DNA from 2 places in the Planococcus sp. PAMC 21323 genome. Region 1 is predicted to be linked to the other one. Evidence: predicted binding sites of a transcription regulator. Region 1 holds the regulator's gene; the other holds the start of a gene.
What was found. The regulator NrdR, encoded in region 1, represses ribonucleotide reductase genes. The targets are predictions, from matches to a motif close to AACACNATATATNGTGTT.
Positions count from the first base shown of each region.

Region 2: the regulator NrdR is predicted to act here: its motif matches at 5,670-5,687, upstream of PLANO_RS06975 (vitamin B12-dependent ribonucleotide reductase).

Region 1 is NZ_CP009129.1:1,153,706-1,161,119, reverse strand. It holds gene thrS (threonine--tRNA ligase) at 1-1,358, opposite strand, end outside; T-box leader at 1,570-1,808, opposite strand; gene dnaI (primosomal protein DnaI) at 1,870-2,805, opposite strand; gene PLANO_RS05880 (replication initiation and membrane attachment family protein) at 2,806-4,182, opposite strand; gene nrdR (transcriptional regulator NrdR) at 4,194-4,670, opposite strand; gene speD (adenosylmethionine decarboxylase) at 4,785-5,168, opposite strand; gene PLANO_RS05865 (glyceraldehyde-3-phosphate dehydrogenase) at 5,485-6,504, opposite strand; gene coaE (dephospho-CoA kinase) at 6,604-7,209, opposite strand; gene mutM (bifunctional DNA-formamidopyrimidine glycosylase/DNA-(apurinic or apyrimidinic site) lyase) at 7,219-7,414, opposite strand, start outside.
Region 2 is NZ_CP009129.1:1,369,506-1,376,919, reverse strand. It holds gene accC (acetyl-CoA carboxylase biotin carboxylase subunit) at 1-33, opposite strand, end outside; gene accB (acetyl-CoA carboxylase biotin carboxyl carrier protein) at 60-563, opposite strand; gene efp (elongation factor P) at 690-1,250, opposite strand; gene PLANO_RS06985 (M24 family metallopeptidase) at 1,268-2,329, opposite strand; gene aroQ (type II 3-dehydroquinate dehydratase) at 2,332-2,772, opposite strand; gene PLANO_RS06975 (vitamin B12-dependent ribonucleotide reductase) at 3,078-5,636, opposite strand; gene PLANO_RS06970 (lipoate--protein ligase family protein) at 5,823-6,602, opposite strand; gene PLANO_RS06965 (rhodanese-like domain-containing protein) at 6,759-7,142, shown strand; gene gcvPB (aminomethyl-transferring glycine dehydrogenase subunit GcvPB) at 7,334-7,414, opposite strand, start outside.

The DNA of each region.
Region 1 (7,414 bases):
ATTGCTTCTTTTAACATTGCTTGTGCACGGTTCCACATCGCGTCGTCATCAAAATACTTTTCTTTGTCTTCTGGGTCGCGGTAAGACAAGCGGAACGAATAATCATTAATATTAAAATCTTTGTAAACTTCAACAATTAAATTCACAACACGTTTAAACTCTTCTTTAATTTGGTCTGGACGAACAAATAAATGCGCATCGTTTAACGTCATTCCACGAACACGCTGAAGTCCTGATAATGCACCGGACATTTCATAACGATGCATCAAACCAAGTTCCGCGATACGAACTGGCATTTGACGGTACGAATGAATACCTTGTTTAAAGATCATCATATGATGTGGGCAGTTCATTGGACGTAATACCAATTCTTCATTGTCCATTTTCATCACAGGGAACATATCATCTTGGTAATGATCCCAATGTCCGCTTGTTTTATATAATTCCACGCTACCCATTACCGGCGTATAAACGTGATCGTAGCCTAGACGTTCTTCTTTATCAACAATATAACGCTCGATAATACGGCGAATTGTTGCACCTTTAGGAAGCCACATCGGCAAGCCTTGGCCTACTTTTTGAGAGTTCATGAATAAATTCAATTCTTTTCCGATTTTACGGTGGTCGCGCTCTTTTGCTTCTTCAAGCATTTCAAGATGCGCTTTTAAGTCTTCTTTTTTGAAAAAGGCAGTACCGTAAATACGTTGAAGCATTTTGTTGTCGCTGTTCCCTCTCCAATAAGCACCAGCTACACTTAGTAATTTAAATTCTTTTAATTTACCAGTAGATGGTACGTGAACACCACGGCAAAGATCGAAAAAGTCGCCTTGCTCGTAAATCGAAACTTGGTCGCCTTCAGGAATCGCTTCAAGAAGCTCTAATTTGTAAGGATCTTCGATTGCCGCAAAACGTTCTTGTGCTTCTGCACGTGTCACGTCATGGCGAATTATTTCAACGTTTTCATTAACAATTTTCTTCATTTCTTTTTCAATCAATGGCAAGTCTTCTGAAGTGATCGCTGTATCTGTGTCGATATCGTAATAAAAACCATGTTCAATTACTGGACCAATACCAAGTTTGGCATCTGGGTACATGCGTTTGATCGCTTGAGCTAATACATGCGCACTGCTGTGACGCAAAATTTCCAATGCTTCATCTGATTCAGGTGTCACGATGGCGATTTCCCCATCTTCAGTCAAAGGTGTACGTAAATCGACTAAACTGTCGCCTACTTTACCAGCCAATGCTTTTTTACGCAGTCCTGGGCTGATAGATTGTGCAATCTCTTCAGTTGTTACGCCTTGCTCAAATTCTTTTACCGCTCCATCAGGGAATGTTAGTTGAATCATGTCTGCCATGCCAATCTCTCCTTTTGATTATCTCTAGTGAAATGTCTAAACCACAGGGTCTGGTAGACGTTTCTTTATTAACTTGAATAAAAGTGAACTACAGAAGAATTCTGCTGCCCATATTTCGCAAGAGACTCCGCTGGCTCGCTCCATATATAAGTTCACTTTTGTTCAGTTAAAACGTTCTTTTCTTTTTTTCCACAGAAAAAAGCCCCATCCCAAAAGGGACGAAGCTTTAGCTCGTGGTTCCACCCTTCTTCATTTCAATATGGAAAGATCCATATTGAAAGAAGCTCTGCATCGGCTAACGGGCCGGTACCGTCAACTGCTAGTTAGAAACTGTTCACAGTTGCTGCTCAAAGGGGGTAAGCGAAAAAACGTTACTTAAGAAGCTCACAGCCAAGGCTTCTCTCTCTGAAAGTCGTATAAGTTCGCTCATGTCCTTGTCAAGGCATGTAAAATCTTGGTTCGATTGTTACTACTATAAACCGAATTGTTCCAAAAGGCAATAGTTCTGCCGTTAATTTCGTCGGTTACGTCCATCGAGTTTTACTGGTGTCGTTAGCGCACGAATACGTTCCATAATGCGCGCTGCTTTTAAATCCTCTTTTTCGCCACGCTGTGAATACGTTAAATGGTATTCAAGTTCAGAATAACTAAAATTAGACGACATAAACGTCGGAAGCTTTTCCGACATACGGTAATGAAGAATTGTTCCGAGCACTTCATCACGCGTCCAACTCGACATCGCTTCTGCCCCAATATCATCGAGCATTAACACATCTGCTTTCTTCACGTAATCCACTTTTTCTTGCAAAGTTTGATCGCCAATCGCTTGTTTCATTTCACGCATAAATTCCGGAACAAAAACAAGTACCGATTTGACATTAATTTCAGCAAGCTCATTAGCGACTGCGCTCAATAAATACGATTTCCCAATACCAAATTGGCCAAAAAGATATAATCCTTTTTCAGGTAAATTGTCAGGGCCTGTTGCCTTGTCTAGAAAATCACCAACTGCACGAAATGCTTCCATACGACTGTCATCTAAATCAAAGCCATCAAGTGTTGCTTGCATTACTTCTTTTGGCATATACATGCTATGGATCAAAGATGAAGCATGACGTTTATTGTCATTTGATTCTTTCAATCGACATTTTGTATAAGAAATCCCAATCGTTCCACGTTCTAGCACTAAATTTGGTTCAAAGCCTTTTAAATGATTAATGCAGCCATCTAAGCTAGGGCATTTATTGCAGTCATGGGATTGGTCGATATATTCATACAATTTTCCGAGCCCTCGATCAATTGTCGGGGCATCAATTTCTTCAGCATGATCTCCAAGAAATTTTTGGACGCCAGGATGAGCCAATACTTCTTTACGCATTTCACTATAGCGCTCAGAAAAAGCAGGTGCATTGACCACACGTTTTAATGTTTCGCGAATCGGTTCCATTTAACCACCTTTTCCTTTCTTCAGCGCAAGTTTCGCAAGAAGTTTTTGTTTTTCTATTTCCAGACTTTCGTTTCTTGGCTCTGTTTTAGCAACAGGTACATCGTCTTTTTTATGGAACCATTCCGGTAGTTTTTCTTCGCGCACCGGTTTCCGATTTCCATTTCCAGTAAACGGTTTCGCTACAGTTGTAGGAGAACCTTCTGATTTCCACTTCATGTACTGGGTGTGCTCGACTCGGGCTATTTCCATCGCTTCCTTGGCCGTTGTCACGCCCTTACGTAACCAATGCGAAGCAATTTTCTCTACATATGCTTTTGTTAGTTTCATATCAGTGCGCAACAATACATATTGCAAGAGCACATTGACAACTGCTGGCTTCATGCCATGTGTTATGACCAATTGATTGGCCAGTTCAACATCCGCCGGTAAAGGTTCACTGCCGTTCGCAATATCACGTAATACTTGAATCGGTGGAGCAGTTTCCAAATAAACGAGTAATTCGTCTTGTTTAGTTTTTGGTGTTTCAACTGCACCTTCTTGCTTTTCTGCTGGTTTATGCATTTGAACAAGTTGCGGTGCTGTCGTAGATACTGTTAATTTATAATACTCAGAAGCAGATTTTTTCAAACCTTCTACCGTCAATTTATAATCGTCTTCAATTGCTAATAAAATGACCTTCTGCATTTCTAGTGGTCCCCAACTATATAAATAAGACAGTTTTGTTATAAATTCTTTTATCGTTGCGGTTAATACTTTCTTAGGCACTAATTGCTCAGATAAACCTTGTCTAAGTAAATCGAAATCAAATTCCGAATCCGCTTCATACTTACCTTTTTTGCGTTCTTGTAAATCTTTTTTGACGGATGGATAGCCTGCTTTTGCATGTACTGGCTGAAAAATGTCTGTAAAAGTACGGGATACTTCTTCATAATCTGCCGAAATTTCTGTATACACCAAAAAGCGATTGCGTACTCTTCTATAGGAGGACTCGCCAATTTTACTAAACAAAAACATCGACAATAAAGGATCCATAAAAAAGGTTTTTGGGTCGAGCGGCGGGCACAACTCATAAATAAAAGAGCGATCGCCTTCATTACTCCTATATGTTTTCAACAATCCGATAGCCTCTAGCTGAATTCTGGCATCGAAAATTTTTGCAATTGGATTTCCTAATGTGTTCATTAATGTATAATGAGTCGTTTCTTCTCGGGATGCTTCGCCTTCGGCCCATAAAGTTAAATACAACGCTATTGCCTCTGCACCAATCATCGGTTGATACAATAGCGTTAAAAGTTGCCGATCGTAATTTGAAAATGGATAAGGCAACCGAATACGATATGGATCAGCAGGCTGCAACTCTTTATAATACGCAGTCATAAGTTACCACCTCAATCGATTTTCTTGCCTTCTGGACCTTTGTTTAGCAAATCCTTTAGTTCATCGATAAAAACAGTAATATCTTTAAACTGGCGATATACCGATGCAAAGCGAACATATGCTACTTCATCAATAGTGGCTAATCGGTTCATCACCAATTCCCCAACTTCTTCAGATTTTACTTCTGGATTGCCTTCTCGTCGAAGGTCTTTTTCAATTGTAAAGACAACTTCTTCCAGCTCTTCTAAAGATACCGGCCGCTTTTCACACGCACGAATTAATCCGCGTAAAACTTTTTCGCGGCTAAACTCTTCACGCGAGCCATCTTTTTTGACGACAATCAGTGGCATCTCCTCCACCTTTTCAAAAGTGGTAAAGCGGTATCCGCAAGCTTCGCATTCTCTTCTTCTTCTGATTGACTTCATTTCATCTATTGGCCTTGAATCGACAACGCGTGTGCCGTTATGTTGGCAAGCAGGACATTTCATTTCTACATCTCCCTAACTTCTCTATCTAGTGTATATAGTATAACAAAAATTCCTTAGAAAAATAGAAAAAGCAGAGGATTTTATCCTCTGCTTACGTGTTTTTGGTTAAATGGATTATACAGTTACTGAAACTTTGGATTTTTCAACACTTACTGGTCCCATACCGCGTGGTATTTCTACAAGCTCGCGTGATGTTGAACCTAGTGCTTCTGCGATATATTCCGCTGCAATAGTCGGATCTAGATCGCCGCAAGTGTATACATCTACACTCGCATAGCCATGTTCTGGGAAGCTATGGATGGTTAAGTGAGATTCTGAGATAATCACAACTCCGCTAACACCTTGTGGTGCAAATTTGTGAAAAGCTACCTCTCTTACTTCAGCTCCAGATTTAAGTGCTGCATCAACAAAAGTTTGTTCGATAAAATCCATATCGTTTAATTTGTCAAAATCACACTGCCAAAGTTCTGCAATTACGTGACGTCCCATTGTTTCCATGGTTCGTTTTCCCCCTTTGATATCATTTTGGTTTTTGCGCAAAATATTCAAAGTTGACTACCACGGGGGAAAGTTAGTCCAAAGAGATCCTAACCCTTTAAGCAGTCATGTGAATAAAAAATCTTACGCTCCTAATTCCTAGTTGCTTTGATGGAAAGTCAGAAGTGGTAGTCGTTTTTCAACTACGAATCATAGTATAAAACGTATTTATTGTAAATGCAATAATAATATCTTATTAATTCTCAATCTCTCTCAAAAAAACCATAAGAAAAAACCCTATATCTCCCTTTAAACGGGGAGATATAGGGCAATTATATTATTTTGATACTAAGATCATCGCATTTGCTACTTTTTTAGTTAAATCAATCACACGAGCAGAATAGCCCCATTCATTATCATACCAAGCCAATACTTTCACTTTGCGCTCGCCAATCACCATTGTCGATAATCCATCCACAATTGCTGAACTGGCGTTGCTGTTAAAGTCTACAGATACTAAAGGCTCCATCGTCAATTCTAAGATTCCTGCTAAACCATTTTCAGAAGCTTCTTCAAAAGCTTGATTTACTTCTTCAATTGTAACCGCTGTCTCTAAGTCTACAACTAAATCAACTAATGAGACATTTGGCGTTGGCACTCTTAATGCCATACCGTGAAGCTTCCCTTGCAATTCCGGCAATACTAATGATAGCGCTTTCGCGGCACCCGTAGAAGTAGGGATGATCGATTGAGCACAAGCACGAGCGCGACGAAGATCTTTATGCGGGTTATCCAAATTTTGTTGATCGTTTGTATACGAATGAATCGTTGTCATTAAACCGTTTTCAATACCAAATTTGTCATTTAACACTTTAACAACAGGCGCTAAACAGTTTGTAGTGCAGCTAGCATTTGAAATAACATCATGATGTTCAATATCCAATTTGTCATCGTTAACACCCATAACAATTGTGATATCTTCTTGTTTACCAGGTGCTGTTAAGATCACCTTTTTAGCTCCAGCTTCTAAATGAAGCGCTGCTTTTTCGCGAGAATTGAATTTACCAGTCGCTTCAATGACAATATCAATGCCCATTTCTTTCCATGGCAGATTCAAAGGGTCGCGTTCACTAACCAATTGAACTCGTTTCCCGTTAACAATTAAAGCATCTTCTTCAGAAGATACGTCCCCCGAGAAGGTACCGTGATTTGTGTCATACTTAATCAAATGCGCAAGGGTCTCAGCTGGATATGAGGCGTTGACTGCTGTAATTGTGACATCATCCATCAATATCGCCTGTCTGAAAACCATACGGCCAATACGGCCAAACCCGTTAATTGCAATAGAAACTGTCATGTAGGAATCCTCCGTTTGTAATTAAGTTATACTTATGTTTTTAATTTCTAATATAGTATAACACAATTGCTTATTTAGAGAACCTTTAAAACATATCTTTTATTCTTTTTGAGAAGCGGCTTGCCAACTAACTAAAATTCGCATTAATTGTTGACTAGTTTCTTCTAAACTTCCGTTATTGTAAATCACTGCATCTGCGCCATCTTCTTTCACAGACATCGGCAATTGAGAATTAATGCGAGCTCTTGCTTCTTTTTCAGTAAAGCCATTTCTTTCTACTAATCGTTTCAACTGATTTTCTTCAGTAACGCTGACAACTAAGATTTTATCTACTAAATATTGCAAGCGACTTTCGAATAATAATGGAATGTCCATAATAATGGTTTTAAAACCTTGCTCAAGCAACTCATATCGTTGCTTGAGCATTTCTTGTCGAATTGCTGGATGAATAATATCATTTAAAGTTTTACGGCTAACTGGATCATTGAAAATGATTTCGCCCACTTTTGCACGATTCATTGTGCCGTCTACACTTATAACCTCAGATCCAAACGCTTGTCTAATTTGCTCAAGCGTTTCTGTACCTGGTTCTACAACTAGTCTAGCCACGAGATCCGCATCAATAATCGGATATCCTTCATTTTTCAACATTTCGGATACTGTGCTTTTTCCACTGGCAATACTGCCTGTCAATCCAATAATCATTGTTTGTCCTCATTTCTGACATGTCGGGCAATAAACAGAAGCCCGACCGCCAATTTTTAAGGTCTTTGTATCTGTACCGCAATTTGTGCATTGTTTTTTGCCATACATTCCAAAACGGTCTTGCATGTTGCCTGATTCACCGTTTATATCGCGGTAATCTGAAATTGTACTGCCACCCGCTCTAATACTCTCGAGCAAAATAGCA
Region 2 (7,414 bases), 220 kb from region 1:
TTCTCCGCGGTTTGCAATCAACACTTTTTTCATCGTTTTCATTGCTATCTCCCCTTTCCTCAGTTTGCTTTCACGAGGAATAAAGGCTGGCCGTATTCGACAAGTTGACCATCTTTTACAAGAATCTCAGCAATTTCCCCATCTACTTCTGCTTCGATTTCGTTAAATAATTTCATTGCTTCAACGATACAAACTACGTGATCAGCAGAAACTTTTGTTCCTACTTGAACGTAAGCTGCTTCATCAGGTGATGGAGACTCATAAAATGTCCCAACCATCGGCGAAAGGATTTTGTGGAAATCTACATTGTTTTCAGGCGAAATTTCTGGTGACTCAGTAGATACCAAAGTCTCTACTTCTGGTTCTTTTGTTGGTGCTGGTGCATTAGTTTCTACAGCTTTTTGAACTTGTGTTGTTTGGTCAGTTGAAGAACTTGTTTGCTGAGTTTGACCCGTACCATTTTTCTTCATTTTTACTTTAACGCCTTCAAACTCATAAGAAAATTCATCAATAGATGACCCATCTACCAATTTAATAATTTCGCGGATTTCTTGGATTTTCATTTTCATCATACTCCCCTAATATGTATTTAACTGATTTCTATACCATTTTAGACTTTTTCAGGCTATTTTGAAATAGCTAATCTGCCTTTTTAAAAAAGGCCTCTATATAGAAGAGGCCTTTTGTTATTATTGTGCTCTAGAAACGTAAGAAGAATCAGTCGTGTTAACGATCAATTTATCGCCTTCGTTAATGAAAAATGGTACTTGAACAGACAATCCAGTCGATAGTTTCGCTGGTTTAGAACCGCCGCTAGCTGTATCGCCTTTAATACCTGGATCTGTTTCAACTACTTCTAAAACGACCGTATTTGGCAATTCAACACCTAGCACTTCACCTTGGAACTGAATTACTTGAACTTCCATATTTTCTTGTAGAAACTTCAATTCGTATTCAATATTTTTTTCAGGCAACTCGATCTGATCATAAGTTTCCATGTCCATAAATGCGTGCATATCTCCATTAGCATATAAATACTGCATTTTAGCGTTATCGATTTGTGCTTTTGCAACTTTTTCACCTGCACGGAATGTCTTTTCAGTGACACTTCCTGTACGTAGATTACGAAGTTTCGAGCGCACGAATGCAGCGCCTTTACCTGGTTTAACGTGTTGGAATTCCATAACGCGCCAAATTCCGCCGTCTACTTCAATTGTAACACCTGTTTTAAAATCGTTTACTGAAATCATTATAGTTCCTCCGTTTGTTATAAAATGCGAAGCTCTTTTGTGGAGTGAGTTAACCGTTCATTTCCTGACTCGGTTATCAGTATATCATCTTCGATACGTACTCCGCCAATTCCTTGCAGATAAATTCCTGGTTCAACCGTCACAGCCATACCCGGTTCCAAAATTGTTTCTGATTTGAAAGACAAGCCTGGACTTTCATGGACTTCTAATCCGATACCATGCCCTGTCGAGTGACCAAATGCTTCGCCATATCCCTTGGACTTAATGTAATCACGCGCAATGGCATCCGCTTCAATGCCGCTCATTCCCGGACCAATTTTCTCCACACCTAGTTCTTGTGCCTTTAATACAATAGCATAAATTTCTTTCAATTGCTCTGACGGTTCGCCTACAGCGACTGTACGGGTAATATCTGAAATATAACCATTATATAGAGCACCAAAATCCAGGGTAATCATGTCGCCTTGTTCGATGACTTTGTCTGTCGCTACACCGTGTGGCAATGCAGAACGCAATCCTGAAGCTACAATGATGTCAAAGCTTGAAGAAGTTGCACCTTGTTGTCTCATGAAAAACTCCAACTCATTAGAAACTTCGAGTTCTGTCAATCCAGGGCGAATAAAACCACAAATATGCTCGAATGCATCATCTGCAATTTTAGCCGCGTCTTTTAGTACTGATACTTCTTCTGCTGTTTTCACCATGCGGATTTTTTCAATCAAATTGCTAATAGGTTCTAGATTGCAATCTAATTTTTCCTTATACTGTGTAGCCGAAGCATAAGTCATATAATCTTGTTCAAAAGCAAGTGTTTGGATATCCATGGATTTGACCGTTTTCACCACTTCATCCATTAGATTTTTTTCTGCTTGAATCACTTTAAATTCCTTTACTTGCTCTCCAGCTTGTTCTGTATAACGAAAATCAGTAATGAAAACAGCTTTTTGTTGTGTGACGATTGCTAATCCTGCTGTCCCAGTAAATTCTGTAATGTAGCGCAAATTATATGGGCTTGTAACAAGCAAAGCTTCTACTTCGCGTTGTTTCATTTCGTTGCGTAATTTTTGGAGTTTCAATATAGTCAGCCTCTCTCTTGTTTTAATAGTAGCGCGTGGAGCGCCAGTTTGTAGACATCTTGGCCAAATCCAACAATTTGTCCGATTGTTACGGGAGAAATATAAGAATGGTGTCGGAATTCTTCTCTTTTGTGAACATTCGATATATGTACTTCAATTACAGGAACTTGGATTGCCGCAATCGCATCTCGTATCGCAATGCTTGTATGTGTATATGCACCCGCATTTAAGACAATTCCCGATAAGCCTTCATCGCCTGCCCCGTGAATCCAGTCGATCAATTCGCCTTCATGGTTTGACTGCCGACAAATCAATTCAATATGATGATGATATGAAAATTCCACAAGATCTTGTTCTAGCTCTTCTAATGTGAACGTTCCATACGCTTCTTTTTCCCGTTTGCCCAAGCGGTTTAAATTCGGACCGTTCAAGATCAGCACACGCATTCAACTTTCCCCTTCCCCTTATACATTCTTAATTATTTTAACATATCGGAACAATCGAGCAACTATAAAAGAAAGCGAATGCACCTGTATAGAACCGACGGGCTTAAGGCGACTTGCCAAAGCGGCGTTTTTTGCCGCATAGGCTAGTTGACTTAAGACCCCGAGGTTCTAGGTGCATGAGCTAGACTAAAAGAAAGCGAATGCACCTGTATAGAACCGACAGGCTTAAGGCGACTTGCCGAAGCGGCGCTTTTTGAATGGAATACAAAAAACGCGATGGCTAATTAGCCACCGCGCTCATTATATTACAATCCACACTTTAATTGAGCATTGCAATTCGTACATGTATTGCAGCCACCCATTTCTTCAACTGTTCCTTTTCGGCAAACTGGGCAAGTATCGCCCACTTCAGAACCGATTGTCACATTCGTTGAACGAAGATCTTGGATTGTGTCGATCAAAACAATCGGACGCTTTCCAGTATCTTCTTGGTGTTCTTCTTCTTCGAAATTATTATCTTCAGCTTTTAAAGTTAGAACTTGTGAATCACGGCTGCCATCAACATAAACCGTACCACCTTTTGCTCCACCTTTATACAAACGCTCATAAACACCTTCTACTTGCTCAACTGTATAGCCTCGAGGTGCATTTACTGTTTTCGAGATAGAAGAGTCGATCCAACGCTGGATGATACACTGAACATCTGCGTGTGCTTCTGGCGCTAAGTCCATCGATGTCACAAATGCTTTTGGCAGATTTTCTTCGTCAGCTTGAGGGTTGTTCTTCAGATATTCACGAACAATATCAGCTTTAACTTCGATAAATTTACCAAGGCGACCGCTACGGTAGTAAGTGAACGAATAGTAAGGTTCAAGTCCTGTCGAAACGCCAACCATCGTACCGGTAGATCCTGTTGGAGCTACTGTTAATAGATGCGAGTTGCGAATTCCTTTTTCAAGAACTGCTTCGCGAACATGTTCAGGCATGCCTTGCATAAATCCAGTTTCAGTAAACGCTTTGCGAAGTGCCGCAGTTTCTTCATCTGTATTCCCAACTAAGAATGGGAAGCTGCCACGTTCTGCTGCTAAGTCAGTTGAAACTTCGTATGCTGCAGTAGCAATCGTCTTGAAAATTTCATCTACAAGTTCGTTACCTTCTGGTGAACCATATTCTTTGTCACAGTAAATTAGCAAATCAGCTAATCCCATAACTCCAAGACCTACCCGGCGTTCGCCAAGTGCTTGTACTTGGTTTTCTTCAAGGAAATATGGTGTTGCGTCAATCACGTTGTCTTGCATGCGGACACCTACGCGTACTGTTTCTTTCAAGCTTTCAAAATCAACTTTTTTTGTTTTTGGATCAGCAAATTGCGCCAAGTTGACCGCAGCCAAGTTACAAACTGAATAAGGTGCTAATGGTTGTTCGCCACAAGGGTTAGTTGCAACCACTTTTTGACCATAGGCTGCAGCGTTTGTTTTTTCATTTGCATTATCGATAAAGAAAATACCTGGTTCTGCTGAATAAGTTGCACAAATGTTGATCAAGTTCCATAGTTCGCGCGCTTTCATCGTGCGGTACACACGGACACCATGACCCATGCTTTCCCACTCACGAACATCACCAACTTCTTGCCATTTTTCATTATAAATAGCCATTTCATCTTTTGAGTAAGACTCAACGGCTGGGAAACGTAAGTCGAAATCCTCATCGTTTTCAACAGCTGTCATGAAATCACTTGTTAATGTTACAGAAATATTGGCACCTGTTAAAAACTCTTCGTTGTGAACAGAATAGGTACCGCCGTCACGCAATTTCGTTTCAGCATCGCGCATGATTTTCTCGTTAAATCCACCCATACCTGGGATTGTCCGATAGTTTAAGATACCTTGGTACATTGCTTCTTCTTGGGAAGACAATGCTTTAAATTTCAATTTGTCGTGAGCCAATTTTTTAATTGTCTCATCCTGTGTGTTTTCGATCAAATAACGCAAAATACGTGGGTTTTGCATTTTTGAAATGATGAATTCTGCGATATCTGGATGCCAATCTGCAAGCATGATCATTTGAGCACCACGTCTTGATCCACCTTGTTCTACAAGATGTGTTAATTTCGCAATATCGTCCAACCAAGATACTGATCCTGATGATTTGCCATTAACTCCACGAGCTAATGTATTACGAGGACGAAGCGTTGATCCGTTTGTTCCAACACCGCCTCCGCGACTCATGATTTCCATCACTTGTTTACGGTGATCCGAAATTCCTTCGCGCGAATCTGCTACAAACGGCATTACGTAGCAGTTGAAATATGTTACATCTGTATCGGCTCCTGCTCCGTAAAGAACGCGCCCAGCCGGAATAAATTTCAATCCAACCAATTGCTGATAAAACTTTTCGAACCATTCTTTACGCTTTTCAGGTGTTGTTTCTACAGAAGCTAATCCGGTAGCATTGCGTTTCGCAATCTGCTCGTAGAACACTTCCATCGGCTTTTCAATCACGTCGATTGGGCGATTAACGATGCCTGCTTCTTGTTCCCCAGGATTGTCGATTGCACTTCTGTAATCTTCTTCAATCCAAACTTTTGCTTTATTGGCTTGTGTATCAATAGACACAATATAACCAAGGCCACGAGCTGGGAATTTCGGATCTTCTTTAACAGTTAAAACAACAAAGTCGCCTGCTTTAAGAGTCTTTTTCTCCGTATCCTTAAATGAATAGCGATCAATCATTACAAGGCGAGATACCCCTTTGTGCGTTAACTTCATATCTGGTGTAATTTTGTGCACTTGAGGAAACGTCTGAATATCCTCATTTAAAGCTTGTGAGTTTAATGAATACTGGGATTGTGTGGCTGATACCATTTGACAATTCCTCCTTTGTGATATATGGAGTCGGATACTATATATAGTATTACTTCGATTCCCATCATACTACATATTGAAACTTGTTTTCAATAACAAGTTTCTGATGAAAATTCCAAACACTTTAAAAAGCTCTATTTATCAAGGTTTTTAACGCGTGAACTCAAAAAAATAAGACTAAAGACACTACACGCGAAAATTCCATTCAGAATTGGCATATTTTTTTTGTTCTAATGCCTTGACATCAGCAAGTTGCTGGTCTGTCAATACGTAGGGCTCTAACTCAATTGACAAGGCTTGCTCGAATCCAGCTTTAAACGCCACTGCACATTCTTCTGCAGTTGCAGGATTTGCACGTAGCGAATTGATCGCTACTGCTTTTTCAGGAATTTTGACGCGCATGCGCTCTTTTGCTTCTTCATTTTGAAATTTAAAAACCGACAAGAGCTTTTCAGCATCCAAGTCGATTAAAATTGCACCGTGTTGAAGAATAACACCTTTTTGGCGTGTTTGAGCACTGCCAGCTACTTTTTTTCCTTCAACGACCATTTCATACCAACTTGGTGCATCAAAACAAACAGCTGATTTTGGTTTTTTTAAGTCAGCACGCTTGTCTTCTGTATCTGGTACCGAAAAATAGGCATCTAAATCCAAATTTCTAAAACCTTCTAGTAAACCCTCGCTTAGTACACGATAAGCTTCTGTCACAGTTTCTGGCATATTCGGATAAGCTTCGCTAACAATTATGCTATATGTAAGTTCGTGTTCATGCAGAACCCCTCTGCCTCCTGTAGGACGGCGGACAAAGCCTAGCCCCAAACGCTCGACAGCTTCCATATCAATTTCTTTTTCTACTTTTTGAAAATAACCAATTGATAGGGCAGCAGGCATCCAACCATAAAATCGAATCACCGGCGGAATAAGCCCTTCGCTATGCCAATTTAATAAGGCTTCATCGAGCGCCATATTAAAAGAGGGGCTGCATTCACCTGAATTTATAAACATCCATTTTGGATATTTCACAAGATCGCCTCCTATTTCCGATAATTAGTGTAACATTGGCATTGAATATCCGTCATCTCTTCTCTTATAATAAAAGAAGATGAGAAAGGGGCAAGATCATTGGAATTTTTGTACATTACGATCGCAGTACTATTGGCAATCATCATTTATGCGGTAATTTCGTATTTCCGTATAAAAAAAGCTGTCACGAACTTGACACAAGAACAATTTATCGAGGGCTACCGCAAAGCACAATTAATTGATGTTCGCGAGCCAAAAGATTTTGCAGCGGGACATATTCTTGGCGCACGTAATATTCCACAATCACAATTACGTCAGCGCTACAAAGAAATCCGCGAAGACAAACCAGTCTATTTGTATGACCAAAACGGAGCACGCAGCGGACGGGTTGCCATTTTCTTAAAGAAAAAAGGCTATATCCAATTGTTCCAATTGCAAGGCGGGTTCAAACAATGGACTGGCAAAATCAAATCTAAAAACTAAGCTTTAAAACCCTTCCACACATTGCTGGAAGGGTTTTTTCTATATTTATGACATATGATATTCAGGTCGATTAAAAACTGTTCAGAGACGTATTAGGATGTTTTACTACTTTGAATTTCTTATAACTATTTTTACCAGCTTCTTTAACGAAAAGACGTGTAAGCCAATTTGGCCAACACGTCTTTTCGACTTTATTCTGCTTTGTAGTAACGAAGCACAGGTTTACGTGCTGCTTTTGTTTCATCTAAACGATTGATTACCGTCGTGTGCGG